DNA from 2 places in the Pseudoalteromonas sp. NEC-BIFX-2020_002 genome. Region 2 is predicted to be linked to the other one. Evidence: predicted binding sites of a transcription regulator. Region 2 holds the regulator's gene; the other holds the start of a gene.

Region 1 (6,626 bases), on a different contig from region 2:
GTTTCGTTATAAATATAGTCAGGATAAAATTGGATTAGATAATGACGACAGATCAATCCATACACTTTACTTTCTTCCGCATTCAAACTTACTGACTTTAGCTGCTTAGCTGTAGGAGTAATGGCATGATGCGCCGCAACTTTACTGTCGTTAAAACACTTACCGCGTTTGCTAATATCAGCGCCTTGGCAATTTGCATCACTTTGACCACCATTAATAACAATTGCCTTTATTATACTCGCAGCTTCTTGATGATGATCTTTAGGTAAATAACGATTATCTGAACGGGGGTAGGTAATGAGCTTATGACGCTCATATAAATTTTGGCAAATATCCAATACCTTTTGTGCAGGCATTGAAAATGCTTTGGCAGCATCTATTTGTAATGCTGATAAATTATATGGCAAAGGGGCCTGTTGTTTTTTCTGCTTTTGTTCAAGCGCTGTAATTTCACCAGGTTGATTAGAAATACGTGACGCAACATTTTCAGCAAGTCCACGGTGAAGTACTCTTCCCTCTTCATCTTGATAAGGTTCACAGGCTTTACTTGGTTGCCACTTTGCAGAAAATATCTCTTTATTTTCTGTGCTTAGATGGGCAAATACTTCATAAAATGGCTTCGCTATAAAGTTAGCTATTTCATTATCGCGATTTACCACTAAACCTAAAATAGGCGTTTGTACTCTACCTACCGATAATACATTACCAAACCCTGCTTTTTGACCTGCAAGTGTATAGGCACGCGTTAAGTTCATACCGAACAGCCAATCTGCTCGAGAGCGGGCTAAAGCAGACACACTTAACGGAATAAAATCTCGATTTGAGCGCACATTTTGCAATGATTTTTTAACTGCGCTCACATTCAAATCACTAATCAATAAGCGTTGAATACTCTGCTTTTTAGTTTGTGATAATTTTACTTGTTCGATTACTTCATCCACCAGTAACTGACCTTCGCGGTCCGGATCGCCAGCGTGAACAAGCTGTTCAGCTTGTTTGATTAACTTTTTAAGTATCGTAAGTTGTTTGCGGGTTTTTGGTTTAGCTTTTAATTGCCATTGTTCAGGGACTATGGGTAAATCATCAAAGCGCCATTTTTTATACTGCTCGTTATAATCATCTGGTTCTGCTTGCTCTAGCAAATGGCCTATACACCAAGAAACACAATCACCATTAGCAACTTCAATATAGCCGTCATGTTTTTTATGGGGTTTTGGCAACGCATCGGCAATTGCACGACCAAGTGAGGGTTTTTCAGCAATGTATAATTTCATAATAACGCGCCACAACAACTGTTTATATAAACAGTATTTTAGCACAGGTAAATTAGATGGGGAATTATTAAGCCTGTGAGGTCATATCGCGTTTTTTTAAAACTAAATATATTAATGGTAGATAACACACAACCACCGTAGCTATGTTTATAATAGGTAATAATGTTTTATACATCATAGTACTATATGAAAGATCCCAAAGGTGGCGATCAAGCAGCCTAAACAACTGTAAAATTGGGGCCCCTAAAACCACTAATTGCCCCAATATGCTTTGCCATAAATACACTTTATCTTTAATGGCTAGATATGCAATTAATGCCATCCAAGCTAGATCATTGAATGCCCAAACGACATACCGATATACATATATACCGTCATCTAAATTTTTTAAAGGATCGTGTATAAGCGTACCGTAAAGAAAAAAAGCGGCGGTTATCGAAACAAAACGAAGTGCAAAAAAATCTTTACGCAAATAGAAAACAAAAATAGCTGGGCTTAAAATAAACACCCAGCTATTTTCCAAAATTAAAATAAACTTCAAAAACCAATCAGCCATAGCTATTTTTTATCTGGTTTCTTATCATCATCGTCATTGCCACCGCCATTACCTGGCATATAGCTATACTTGTCTATTTTTCTCATAAGTCACTCCGTTACACTTGTTAAGGAAAATTTACTTTATGCTAAAAAAAGTACTTTGCCAAGTATCATTAACGAACTTCTATTGGATCTGATTCTTTCGCTTTACCTTGCATTATAGAAATCTCAACACGCCGATTACGGCGTCTATCAGTATCCGTTTCATTTGGCACTAATGGGCGGGTTTCTGCGTGACCAACAACCATCATTCTTGTTTTATCAAACCCTTGTGCTTTTTGCATTTCTGTGGCAACGGCAACAGCACGCTTAGATGACAAGTCCCAATTATTGGTATATAACTCATTAGAAACTTGAAAATCATCGGTATGCCCAGAGACTGTAATTTCACCTGGCACATCTTTTAATAACGTCGCAATATCACGAATAATTGGTTTAAATTTAGGTTGTAAAAATGCGCTACCTGAAGGAAATGAACCATTTTCACGGATCCGAATAATAATTTGCTGACCAAGTGATTCAAGCTCTATTGCACCATCTATGATTTGCTGCTCCAACTGTTGAGCAATTTTTTTAACGAGTTCATTTACTTGTTCTTGATCAGCCGCCGCTGTTGATTGCTCTGATGACTGCTCTTGTGCAGTACTTTGAGATTCACCACCACGCTTATCGCCGCGCTGCTCTTGACGACCACCTGCAGAGCTTTCATCGCCCGCTTGAAACTCTAGCATTTGCTGTGTCATTTCGACGGTTTGTTGCTGAATTGTCTCTATAGGTGTTGGCTCAGGTTTACCGGGGGTAAACTCCATGGCAATCACGGACGTTCCTTTTGGAATATCTTTAACTTCTATTTTATTTTGAACACCAAAAGCAAACTTCATCGAACCCGCAATTTGCTTAAACTTGAGGACATCCATTTCTGAAAACGCGAGCAAAAGTACAAAGAAGCACATCAACAATGACATTAAATCAGCAAAGGTTCCCATCCATGCGGGCAGACCAGGTGGTGGGCATTTGCACTCTTGATCAGACATGCTTACTCCTCAGTATCCACTTTACGTTTTGACTCTGGTAAGTAGTTTTTCAAAATACCTTCTATTACTTTTGGGTTTTGGCCATCTTGAATACCCAAAACTGCATCTAGAATCAAACGCTGGTTCATTGCTTCTTCTTCTTTACGCAGCTCTAATTTCACTTGAATTGGAATTGCTACAACGTTCGCTAAAAATGCGCCGTATAATGTGGTCAAAAGCGCTACCGCCATTGCAGGTCCTATCGCTTTTGGATCATCCATGTTTGACAACATTGCCACTAACCCAATGAGCGTACCAATCATACCCATTGCAGGGCCTATATCAGCCAGTGATTTAAATAAACCGGCCCCCGTTTCATGGCGAGTAAGGGTTAAAGAAATATCTTTTTGTAATGTAGCGCGTACAACATCAGCATCGTGGCCATCTACAAGCATATCGACACCTTTGCGCATAAATCCGTTAGGGATTTCAGCCTCTTCAAGCGCTAAGAACCCTCCTTTACGTGCTGAATCAGCAAGTTCAACTGCTTTTTCAATAAGTTCTTCAGGAGATTCAATCTTAAACATGAATGCTTTGGTTACAACTTTACCTATTCCAAGAAACTGAGACATTGTAAAGTTAGATAAAACAATAAACAGTGAACCGCCAAATACGATAACCACTGACGGTGTATTGTAAAACATCGCCATTTCACCGCTACTACTCATAAACATGGACATGACAATTAAGCCAATAGCTCCGAGAATACCTATTATGGTTGCTAAATCCACTTATCCCTCCAGAGGAATCGATACATTGCTGCCACTGACAACAAATTTTTATTATTAAGCGCTTATCGGCAATTTATTGAAATACTTAAATCATTTCATATAAATAAATTAAGAATATCGAGCTGTATTTTGTTCAATTTAATTAAGTATTACAGTAAATCTCGCATTAACCTATTCTTATACTCCAATGTATTTACGAGCAAAACCAATTATTAATTAAAAAAAACACATCAGTCTTTGACCTAGTTTAGCATTCCCCCTAAAATTGGCCTCAAATTTCTATCATCTAAGTTAAATTCTGTATGGCGACTAAAAAACCAGAAAACCTCAGTTTTGAGCAAGCACTCGAAGAACTTTCATTAATCGTCACACAAATGGAGCAAGGAGAGTTATCTCTTGAGCAGTCATTAAAACAGTTTGAACGTGGGATTTCACTAGCGGGGGCATCATCGAATAAACTACAACAAGCAGAGCAAAAAGTAGCTATTCTAATGGGTAATAATAACCAATCAGCGCTTACAACTTTTGATAATGATTTGGATTAATCGGTGCCATTAAAAGAACAAATAAAACAGGCTCAACACGATGTTGAAACAACCCTTAATCAGTATTTTAAACAGCCTCTAGATACAGACGAAACCATTAAAAATGCAACTCATTATGGTGTTTTAAATGGTGGCAAACGTATACGCCCATTTTTGGTATACGCCACGGGGAAAATGCTAGGCGCAAACAAACAAGATCTTGATATTCTCGCAGCTGCCATAGAATGTATTCATAGTTATTCGCTTGTACATGATGATTTACCTGCAATGGATGATGATGACTTGCGCCGTGGTCGGCCAACATGCCATATAATGTATAGTGAGGCACAAGCTATATTAGCAGGTGATGCACTACAAACATTAGCATTTGAATTAATTGCCAATCATCAATTTAAAGTGTCTGCTCAGCAACAATTAAAAATGATTGCCGTATTGGCTAAAGCATCTGGAATTGAGGGTATGGTTGGTGGGCAAGCGTTAGATATTGCTGCTACGGATAAAGTGATTAGCTTATCTGAACTCGAACGCATGCATAATTTAAAAACAGGTGCATTATTAAACTGCGCTATAGCGCTAGGTGCCATGTGTTCTATAAATACAAATGAGCGTACACTACAACAGCTAAGAATTTTTGGAAATGCAATTGGGTTGGCTTTTCAGGTACAAGACGATATCCTAGACGTTGAAGGCGATACATACACACTCGGAAAACCACAAGGCTCTGATATCGCAGCAAATAAAGCAACTTACCCTGCAATATTGGGCTTAGATGGCGCAAAAGAAAAAGCACAATCATTACTCAATCAAGCACTCAATGCGCTAGCTGAAATTGATGCTGATACACGTGAGCTCGAAAACTTGGCAAAATATATTGTTGAACGCGATTATTAAATATAGCTCAACAATGAGTAAACAATGACGTACAAAATAACTAAAAAATCAGAGTAACATTGCGCTATAATGACCTCTGGTTAGCGAAGGATGTATTAAAAATCATGACACTTGATAGTAGCAAGTATCCATTATTAGGTTTGGTTGATGAACCAGCCCAACTGCGTGATTTAGCGCAAGAAAAATTACCTGCATTTAGCAATGAGTTGCGTGAATATTTACTTAATTCAGTCTCGCAAAGCAGTGGCCACCTTGCGTCAGGCTTAGGCACTGTAGAACTTACAGTAGCACTTCATTATGTTTATAACACACCTGATGATCGTTTAGTCTGGGATGTAGGCCATCAAGCCTACCCGCACAAAATTTTAACTGGTCGGCGTGACCAAATGCATACCATTCGTCAAAAAGATGGCTTACACCCTTTTCCTTTTCGCGAAGAAAGCCGATACGATACTTTTAGTGTTGGTCACTCAAGTACTTCAATCTCAGCAGCATTAGGAATGGCGATTGCTGCTCAAAAAGAAGGGAAAGGCCGTAAAACCGTCGCTGTTATTGGCGATGGGGCAATTACTGCGGGTATGGCATTTGAAGCAATGAATCACCTAGGTGATGTTAAATCTGACATGTTGATCATTTTGAATGACAACGAAATGTCGATTTCGGAAAATGTTGGCGCACTAACTAATCATTTTGCACGGATTTTATCTGGCAGTTTTTATACAAATATTCGCGAAGGTAGTAAAAAACTTTTATCTGGTGTGCCACCAGTGAAGGAATTAGCCAGTCGAATGGAAGAGCATCTTAAAGGCATGGTTATCCCGGGAACTTTCTTTGAAGAACTCGGTTTAAACTATATTGGCCCAATTGATGGCCATGATGTGAATATGCTGGTTGATACACTACGTAACATGCGTAATTTAAAAGGCCCGCAGTTACTGCATATTAAAACTCAAAAAGGCAAAGGCTATAAACCAGCTGAAGCTGATCCTATTGGCTATCATGGCGTACCTAAGTTTGACCCTGCTATTTCAAGCCTACCAAAATCAAAACCAAGCGCAGCCACGTTCTCTAAAGTATTTGGCGATTGGCTATGTGATATGGCAAGCCAAGATGAAAAGTTGATGGCAATTACCCCGGCCATGCGTGAAGGTTCAGGCATGGTTCGATTTTCAAAAGAGTATCCGGAACAATATTTTGATGTTGCCATTGCTGAACAACACGCTGTTACTTTAGCGGCTGGTTTTGCATGCGAAGGGCTGAAACCGGTTGTTGCAATTTACTCTAGTTTTTTACAGCGTGCGTATGATCAGCTCATTCACGATGTTGCGTTGCAAAATCTCCCTGTACTATTTGCTATAGACCGTGCGGGTATTGTTGGCGCTGATGGTGAAACCCACCAAGGCGCATACGATTTAAGTTTCATGCGTTGCATTCCAAATATGATTATCATGACACCTAGTGACACCAATGAGTGCCGTCAAATGTTGTATACCGGCTATCGTTGTAACAGCCCTG
Region 2 (6,626 bases):
AGGCTGATTTCTATGGTTCTATGGATGGTGCCAGTAAGTTTGTAAAAGGCGATGCCATAGCCGGTATCGTTATTTTGATTATCAATATTGTAGGTGGTTTATTTGTTGGAATGATCCAACACGACTTAAGTTTTAGTAATGCAATGGAAGTATACACTTTGCTTACTATTGGTGACGGCCTAGTTGCTCAATTACCTTCATTACTCCTTTCAATTGGTACGGCCATTGTAGTAACCCGTCAAAATGAATCGCTCAATATGGGTGATCAATTTAAGAAACAACTTGGCAATGAAAAGTCACTATTTATCGCCTCAGGCATTTTGATTGTAATGGGCTTAGTGCCAGGCATGCCACACTTTGCATTTTTAAGCCTTGGTGCACTACTGGGGTATTTAGCATATTACACTCAACAAAGTAAGATCAAAGCCGCAGCGGTAAAAGAAGCTGAAACAGCGAATGGTGGTGCATCAGGAACAGGTGTTGCAAATAAAAAAGAGCAAAAAGAACTTAGCTGGGATGATGTTCAGCAAGTCGATGTTATTGGTTTGGAAGTGGGCTATCGTTTAATTCCGCTCGTTGATCAATCACAAGGTGGTGAGCTACTAAATCGAATTAAAGGTGTACGTAAAAAGCTTTCTCAAGAGTTAGGGTTTTTGGTACCGCCAGTACACATTCGCGATAACTTAGAATTAGATCCAAACGCATACAGAATTACTCTGATGGGTGTTTCAAGTGGTGAGGGGGAGCTTAAACATGGTGACGAGTTAGCGATTAACCCGGGACAAGTGTTTGGAGCGATTAAAGGGATTGCGACGAAAGACCCTGCTTTTGGTTTAGATGCAGTTTGGATTAAACCCGATCAAAAAGATGAAGCGCAATCATTAGGTTACACCGTTGTCGATGCTGCCACTGTCGTCGCGACCCATATTAGTCAACTACTTACAAATAGTGCAGCTTTACTACTTGGCCATGAAGAAGTACAAAATTTACTTGATATGCTAGCTAAGAGTCACCCTCGTTTAGTTGAAGGTTTAGTCCCAGATGTATTACCGTTGACAACAATCGTTAAAGTTTTACAAAATTTATTAAATGAAGGTGTCGCAATACGCGATATGCGTTCAATAGTACAAACCCTAGTAGAGTATGGCCCACGTAGCCAAGACCCTGATGTATTAACGGCTGCAGTGCGAATTTCACTGCGTAGATTAATTGTTCAGGACGCTGTTGGTATGTCATCAGAAATCCCTGTCATAACCTTGGCGCCTGAGTTGGAACAGATGTTGCATCAGTCACTACAGAATGCAGGCGACGAAGGTGCCGGAATTGAACCAGGACTTGCAGAGCGACTTCAGCAATCATTAAATGAAGCGCATCAAAATCAAGAAATGGCCGGTGAACCTTCGATATTGCTAACGTCAGGAATGTTACGCACTGTGTTATCTCGTTTTGTTAAGTACACCATACCAGGGTTACGGGTGATGTCTTATCAAGAGGTACCAGACGAAAGACAGATCAAGATTGTCAGCTCAGTAGGCCAATAATCGGATTTTAAAGGGGTTGAATTATGAAAATTAAACGTTTTTTTGCTAAAGATATGCGCACGGCACTTAAAGAAGTAAAAGATGAACTAGGTGTTGATGCGGTTATTATGTCAAATAAAAAACTTGCGAACGGTGTTGAAATCGTTGCCGCTGTTGATTATGACAAAGCAGCCCCAAAAGCGCCTGAAGCAAAACCAGCTATTGCGCAGGCACAAACAAATTCAAACTTTGTAAAGCCAGCACCACAGCGCTCTCAGCCTGAACCACAAGCAAAAGTTGCAGATAGCTTGCAAGCATTGTTAGAGCGTCAAACACCACGTCCACGCTCACCTGAACTTGCATCAATGTTTAGTCAATCTGGATTTGATACAGGCAGCCAATACCAAGAACAAAAACACAGTGCTCGTCAACACAGTGAAGTAAAGCCTAAACAAGATTTTTATCATCGAGATACCGCGCCAGTGTCACGCCCACAAACTCAAGCTCATAGCTTAGGTTTTGATGACGACTTAGACCGTGATTTTGATGATCTAGATACCTCAATGCCTACTAAAGAGGTCGCAAAAACAGATGAGATAACAGCAATGCGTGATGAAATGGCCGCAATGCGTCAGTTGTTAGAGCATCAAGTATCAGGTTTAATGCAGCAGGATATGGCTCGTCGTGACCCAACAAGAGCATGCATGATAGATCGCTTGATAGGTATGGGGATTGATAGTGAAGTTGCAGACCAAATGGCATGCTTTATTCCTGACGATGTGTCACGTCAACAAGCATGGCAAGCCTTATTGCAAATGATTGAAAATCAGATGCATACAACTAATAATGAAATATTACATCAAGGTGGTGTATTTGCATTAGTAGGTCCAACAGGGGTTGGTAAGACGACGACAGTTGCAAAACTTGCTGCGTTGGGTGCACAAAAGTATGGCGCTGATAAAGTGGCACTGATCACAACTGATACATACCGTATTGGTGCATATGAGCAATTAGCTACATACGGACGTATTATCGGCTGTGGTGTTAAGCAAGTTAAAGATGCTAATGAATTAGCTGAAGTTTTATACCATTTACGAAATAAGCGTCTAGTATTAATAGATACGGCGGGAATGAGTCAGCGTGATTTACGTTTAACAGAGCAATTAAACACCTTAATGCGCAATCAAAGAGTTGATATTCGCAATTACTTGGTGCTTAGTGCAACAGCGCAAATTAACGTTTTACAAGAAACCGTAAGACACTTTAAAAAAGTACAATTAAGTGGCTGTATTTTCACCAAATTAGATGAATCACTAAGTTTAGGTGAGATAATTAGTATAGCGATTCAAAATCGCCTCCCAATAGGGTATCTTACTAATGGTCAGCGAGTCCCTGAGGACATCCGGGTGGCTAATGCAGAGAAATTAGTAAAAAAAGCTGAACAATTGTATTTAAAAAGAACAAAAGCACAACATTCGCGACGTCAAGCAGTAGCGTCAAGCACAGTAGGGATGTATGATTAACACAGTATTAGATCAAGCAAGTGGCCTGCGTAAAATGAGTCAAAACAATAATAACGGCGTTAAGGTTATCGCTGTCACTGGTGGTAAGGGAGGCGTTGGTAAAACAAACGTTTCACTTAATACTGCGATTGCTTTGGGTCAACTCGGAAACAGAGTATTAGTATTGGATGCCGATTTAGGCCTAGCAAACTGTGATGTGATGTTAGGATTACGTGTTGAGCGTAACTTGTCTCACGTATTGTCGGGTGAATGTGAGCTCGATGAAATTTTAGTTGAAGGCCCCGCAGGGATAAAAATAGTCCCCGCTACCTCCGGCTCGCAGAGTATGGTTGAATTATCGCCATCAGAGCATGCCGGTCTTATTCGTGCCTTTAGTGAGCTAAATACCGAATTTGATATATTAATTGTTGATACTGCAGCCGGTATTTCAGATATGGTGCTCAGTTTTTCGCGCGCCGCACAAGATGTGATGGTTGTCGTATGTGACGAGCCCACTTCAATTACTGATGCCTATGCGCTTATTAAAATATTAAGTCGTGAACACGGCGTATACAAGTTCAAAATAGTCGCTAATATGGTACGCAGTATACGTGAAGGTCATGAGTTATTTGCAAAGTTATCTAAAGTCACAGATCGTTTTTTAGATGTGTCGATGGAACTAGTTGCAACGGTGCCTTATGATGAAAATATGCGAAAGTCTACGCGCCGTCAAAAAGTAATCGTAGAGCTGTTTCCTAGCTCACCAGCTGCAATTGCATTTAAAACACTCGCGACAAAAGCAGTAAAATGGCCTATACCTAATCAACCATCTGGCCATTTAGAATTTTTCATAGAAAAATTAGTAAACGGCTAATTATGACGGCATCGGTGAATAAAGCGATGGGATATCAATCTACACAGAACTTAAATGTGATTGTTGAGCGCCATGCTTCATTAGTCAAAAAAGTGGCGTGCCATTTAATTGCTCGTTTACCACCAAGTGTACAGTTGGATGATTTAATTCAATCAGGAATGATTGGTTTAATTGAAGCCTCGAAAAACTTTGACGCCACTAAAGGCGCCAGTTTTGAAACATTTGCAGGTATTCGTATTCGTGGTGCTATGCTTGATGAAATGAGGCGTGGTGATTGGGCTCCAAGATCGGTGCATCGCAATAGTCGTATGGTTGCAGAAGCGATATCAGAGTTAGAAAGTGGACTTAATCGTGAACCAAAAGATATTGAAGTTGCTGAAAAACTTGATATTACGCTAGATGAGTACCATCATATTCTTAATGATGTGAATTCTAGTAAAATACTAGGTATTGAAGACCTTGGTGTTGATGAAGATGTAATTACACCAGTTGGACATGATTTAGCACTAGATAAGCCTTTTAATAATGTTAAAAATGATAAGTTTAATCAATCATTGCTAGAGGCAATAAAGTCTTTACCAGAACGAGATGGTTTAGTGCTATCGCTTTACTACAATGATGAAATGAATTTAAAAGAAATTGGGCACATACTCGATGTAAGTGAATCGCGTGTGAGTCAGATACATGGTCAGGCGATGATTAAGCTTAAAGCAAAAATCAATGACTGGATAAACTAGTAGTAAGTAAATATAGGTTCAGACCTCACCGGAGGATGTTTTGGATAAAAACATGAAAATTCTTGTTGTTGATGACTTTTCGACGATGAGACGTATTATCAAAAATCTGTTAAGGGATTTAGGTTTTACTAATGTGCAAGAAGCTGATGATGGCTCAACAGCTTTGCCGATGCTGCAAAATCAAGAGTTTGATTTTGTTGTGACAGACTGGAATATGCCTGGAATGCAAGGTATTGATTTGCTAAGAGCAATCAGAGCGGATGATACGCTTAAGCATATTCCAGTGTTAATGGTAACCGCAGAAGCTAAAAAAGAACAAATTGTAGCTGCTGCACAAGCCGGCGTTAACGGCTACATCGTTAAACCATTTACTGCAGCAACACTAAAAACCAAATTGGAAAAAGTGTTTGAGCGTTTAGGTTAAATAAAGAGGAGAGGCTTATGTCAGCACCTGCTGCGCCTCAGATCAGTTTAGAGCAAGCCCGTCAGCTTGTGGTTTACTTAGAAAACGGTGAACAAGACAAAGCTGATCAACTAATTCTAGATGCGGCGTCAAAAGAGCAGTCAGAACTTTTTGCAGAAGTTGGTAAGTTAACTCGCCAACTTCATGATGCGCTGAAAAATTTTGAACTCGATACACGTCTAGCTGATTTAACCACCGAAGCCTTACCGGATGCTAAACAGCGGCTCAATTATGTTATGGAAATGACAGAAAGTGCTGCTAATAAAACGATGGATGCGGTAGAGGCTAGTTTACCTATAGCTCAGCAACTAGCAGATGAAATTTCACATATCAAACCCACATGGGATCGTTTGATGAACCGTGAAATTGAATTGGGCGAGTTTAAAACGCTCTGCCATAGCTTAGATAAGTTTATGAATAACTCGCATTCTAAGACTGATGAATTACAAGGTCTAATGACCAATGTATTGATGGCACAAGATTATCAAGATTTAACTGGGCAAGTAATTCGCCGTGTTATTGAACTTGTAAGAGAAGTTGAAGATAGCTTAATCCATTTGCTTACTGCATTTGGTACCCATGATGATGGCGACACTAAAGTACAACAACAAGCCATTGAAACACCGCCTGCTGAAGATACACTTGCAGGTCCTGAAGGGCCAATAATTGATAAAGAATCACGTGATGATGTTGTCTCAGGACAAGATGAAGTTGATGATTTGTTATCAAGCTTGGGTTTCTAAGAGGAGAAGACTGCATGAGCTTTGAAGTCGATGAAGATATTTTACAAGATTTTCTAGTTGAAGCTGGAGAAATTCTTGAGCTTTTATCAGAACAGCTAGTAGAACTTGAAAATAACCCTGATGATACCGAGTTGCTCAATGCAATTTTCCGTGGATTTCATACGGTTAAAGGCGGCGCCGGTTTTTTAAGCATGACCGAGTTAGTTGATGCTTGTCATGGTGCAGAGAATGTTTTTGATTTGTTACGCCAGGGTGTTCGAAAAGTAAATTCTGAGCTGATGGATGTTATCCTACAAGCATTAGATACTATAAATGAGATGTTCGCTACAATTCAAAGTAGAGAAAAGCCGACCCCTGCTGATCCTGAATTATTAGCGATAATGCATAGATTGGGGCAACCGCCCACAGCTGATGAAGAAAGCGCCATCGAAGTTACAGAAGCACCAGCTGAAGTAAATGATGAGTCAGCTTCAGCTTCAGGTGACGATCCATTTGCATTTGATTTGTTATTTGATGGACAAGTAGATAGCCCGCAAGCCGATACACAAATTGATGATATATCGGAAGATGAATTTGAAAATTTGCTTGATGAACTTCATGGCAAAGGACAAAGTCCGATAATATCAAGTACGACGGCAAGTAGTGCTAATAGTAGTGATATAACCGATGACGAGTTTGATAATTTATTGGATGAATTACATGGTGTAGGTAGTTTTGGTGCTGTTAGTAATGATATTCCGGTCAGCAAACCTGAAGCACCAAAAGACCCAATAGCACCGGTAAATAA

What was found. The regulator FliA, encoded in region 2, starts transcription of late flagellar genes. The targets are predictions, from matches to a motif close to CTAAAGNTNNNNNNNNNNNNGCCGATA.
Region 1: the regulator FliA is predicted to act here: its motif matches at 3,739-3,765, upstream of pomA (flagellar motor protein PomA).

Annotation. Positions count from the first base shown of each region.
Region 1 covers NZ_JABEPJ010000008.1:204,902-211,527, reverse strand. The annotation lists gene HJP15_RS11355 (DNA topoisomerase III) at 1-1,274, opposite strand, end outside; gene HJP15_RS11350 (hypothetical protein) at 1,342-1,830, opposite strand; gene HJP15_RS11345 (flagellar motor protein MotB) at 1,985-2,905, opposite strand; gene pomA (flagellar motor protein PomA) at 2,908-3,675, opposite strand; gene HJP15_RS11335 (exodeoxyribonuclease VII small subunit) at 3,978-4,220, shown strand; gene ispA ((2E,6E)-farnesyl diphosphate synthase) at 4,224-5,111, shown strand; gene dxs (1-deoxy-D-xylulose-5-phosphate synthase) at 5,216-6,626, shown strand, end outside.
Region 2 covers NZ_JABEPJ010000003.1:83,065-89,690, forward strand. The annotation lists gene flhA (flagellar biosynthesis protein FlhA) at 1-1,541, shown strand, start outside; gene flhF (flagellar biosynthesis GTPase FlhF) at 1,565-3,043, shown strand; gene HJP15_RS04705 (MinD/ParA family ATP-binding protein) at 3,036-3,896, shown strand; gene HJP15_RS04710 (RNA polymerase sigma factor FliA) at 3,923-4,633, shown strand; gene cheY (chemotaxis response regulator CheY) at 4,674-5,057, shown strand; gene HJP15_RS04720 (protein phosphatase CheZ) at 5,075-5,839, shown strand; gene HJP15_RS04725 (chemotaxis protein CheA) at 5,854-6,626, shown strand, end outside.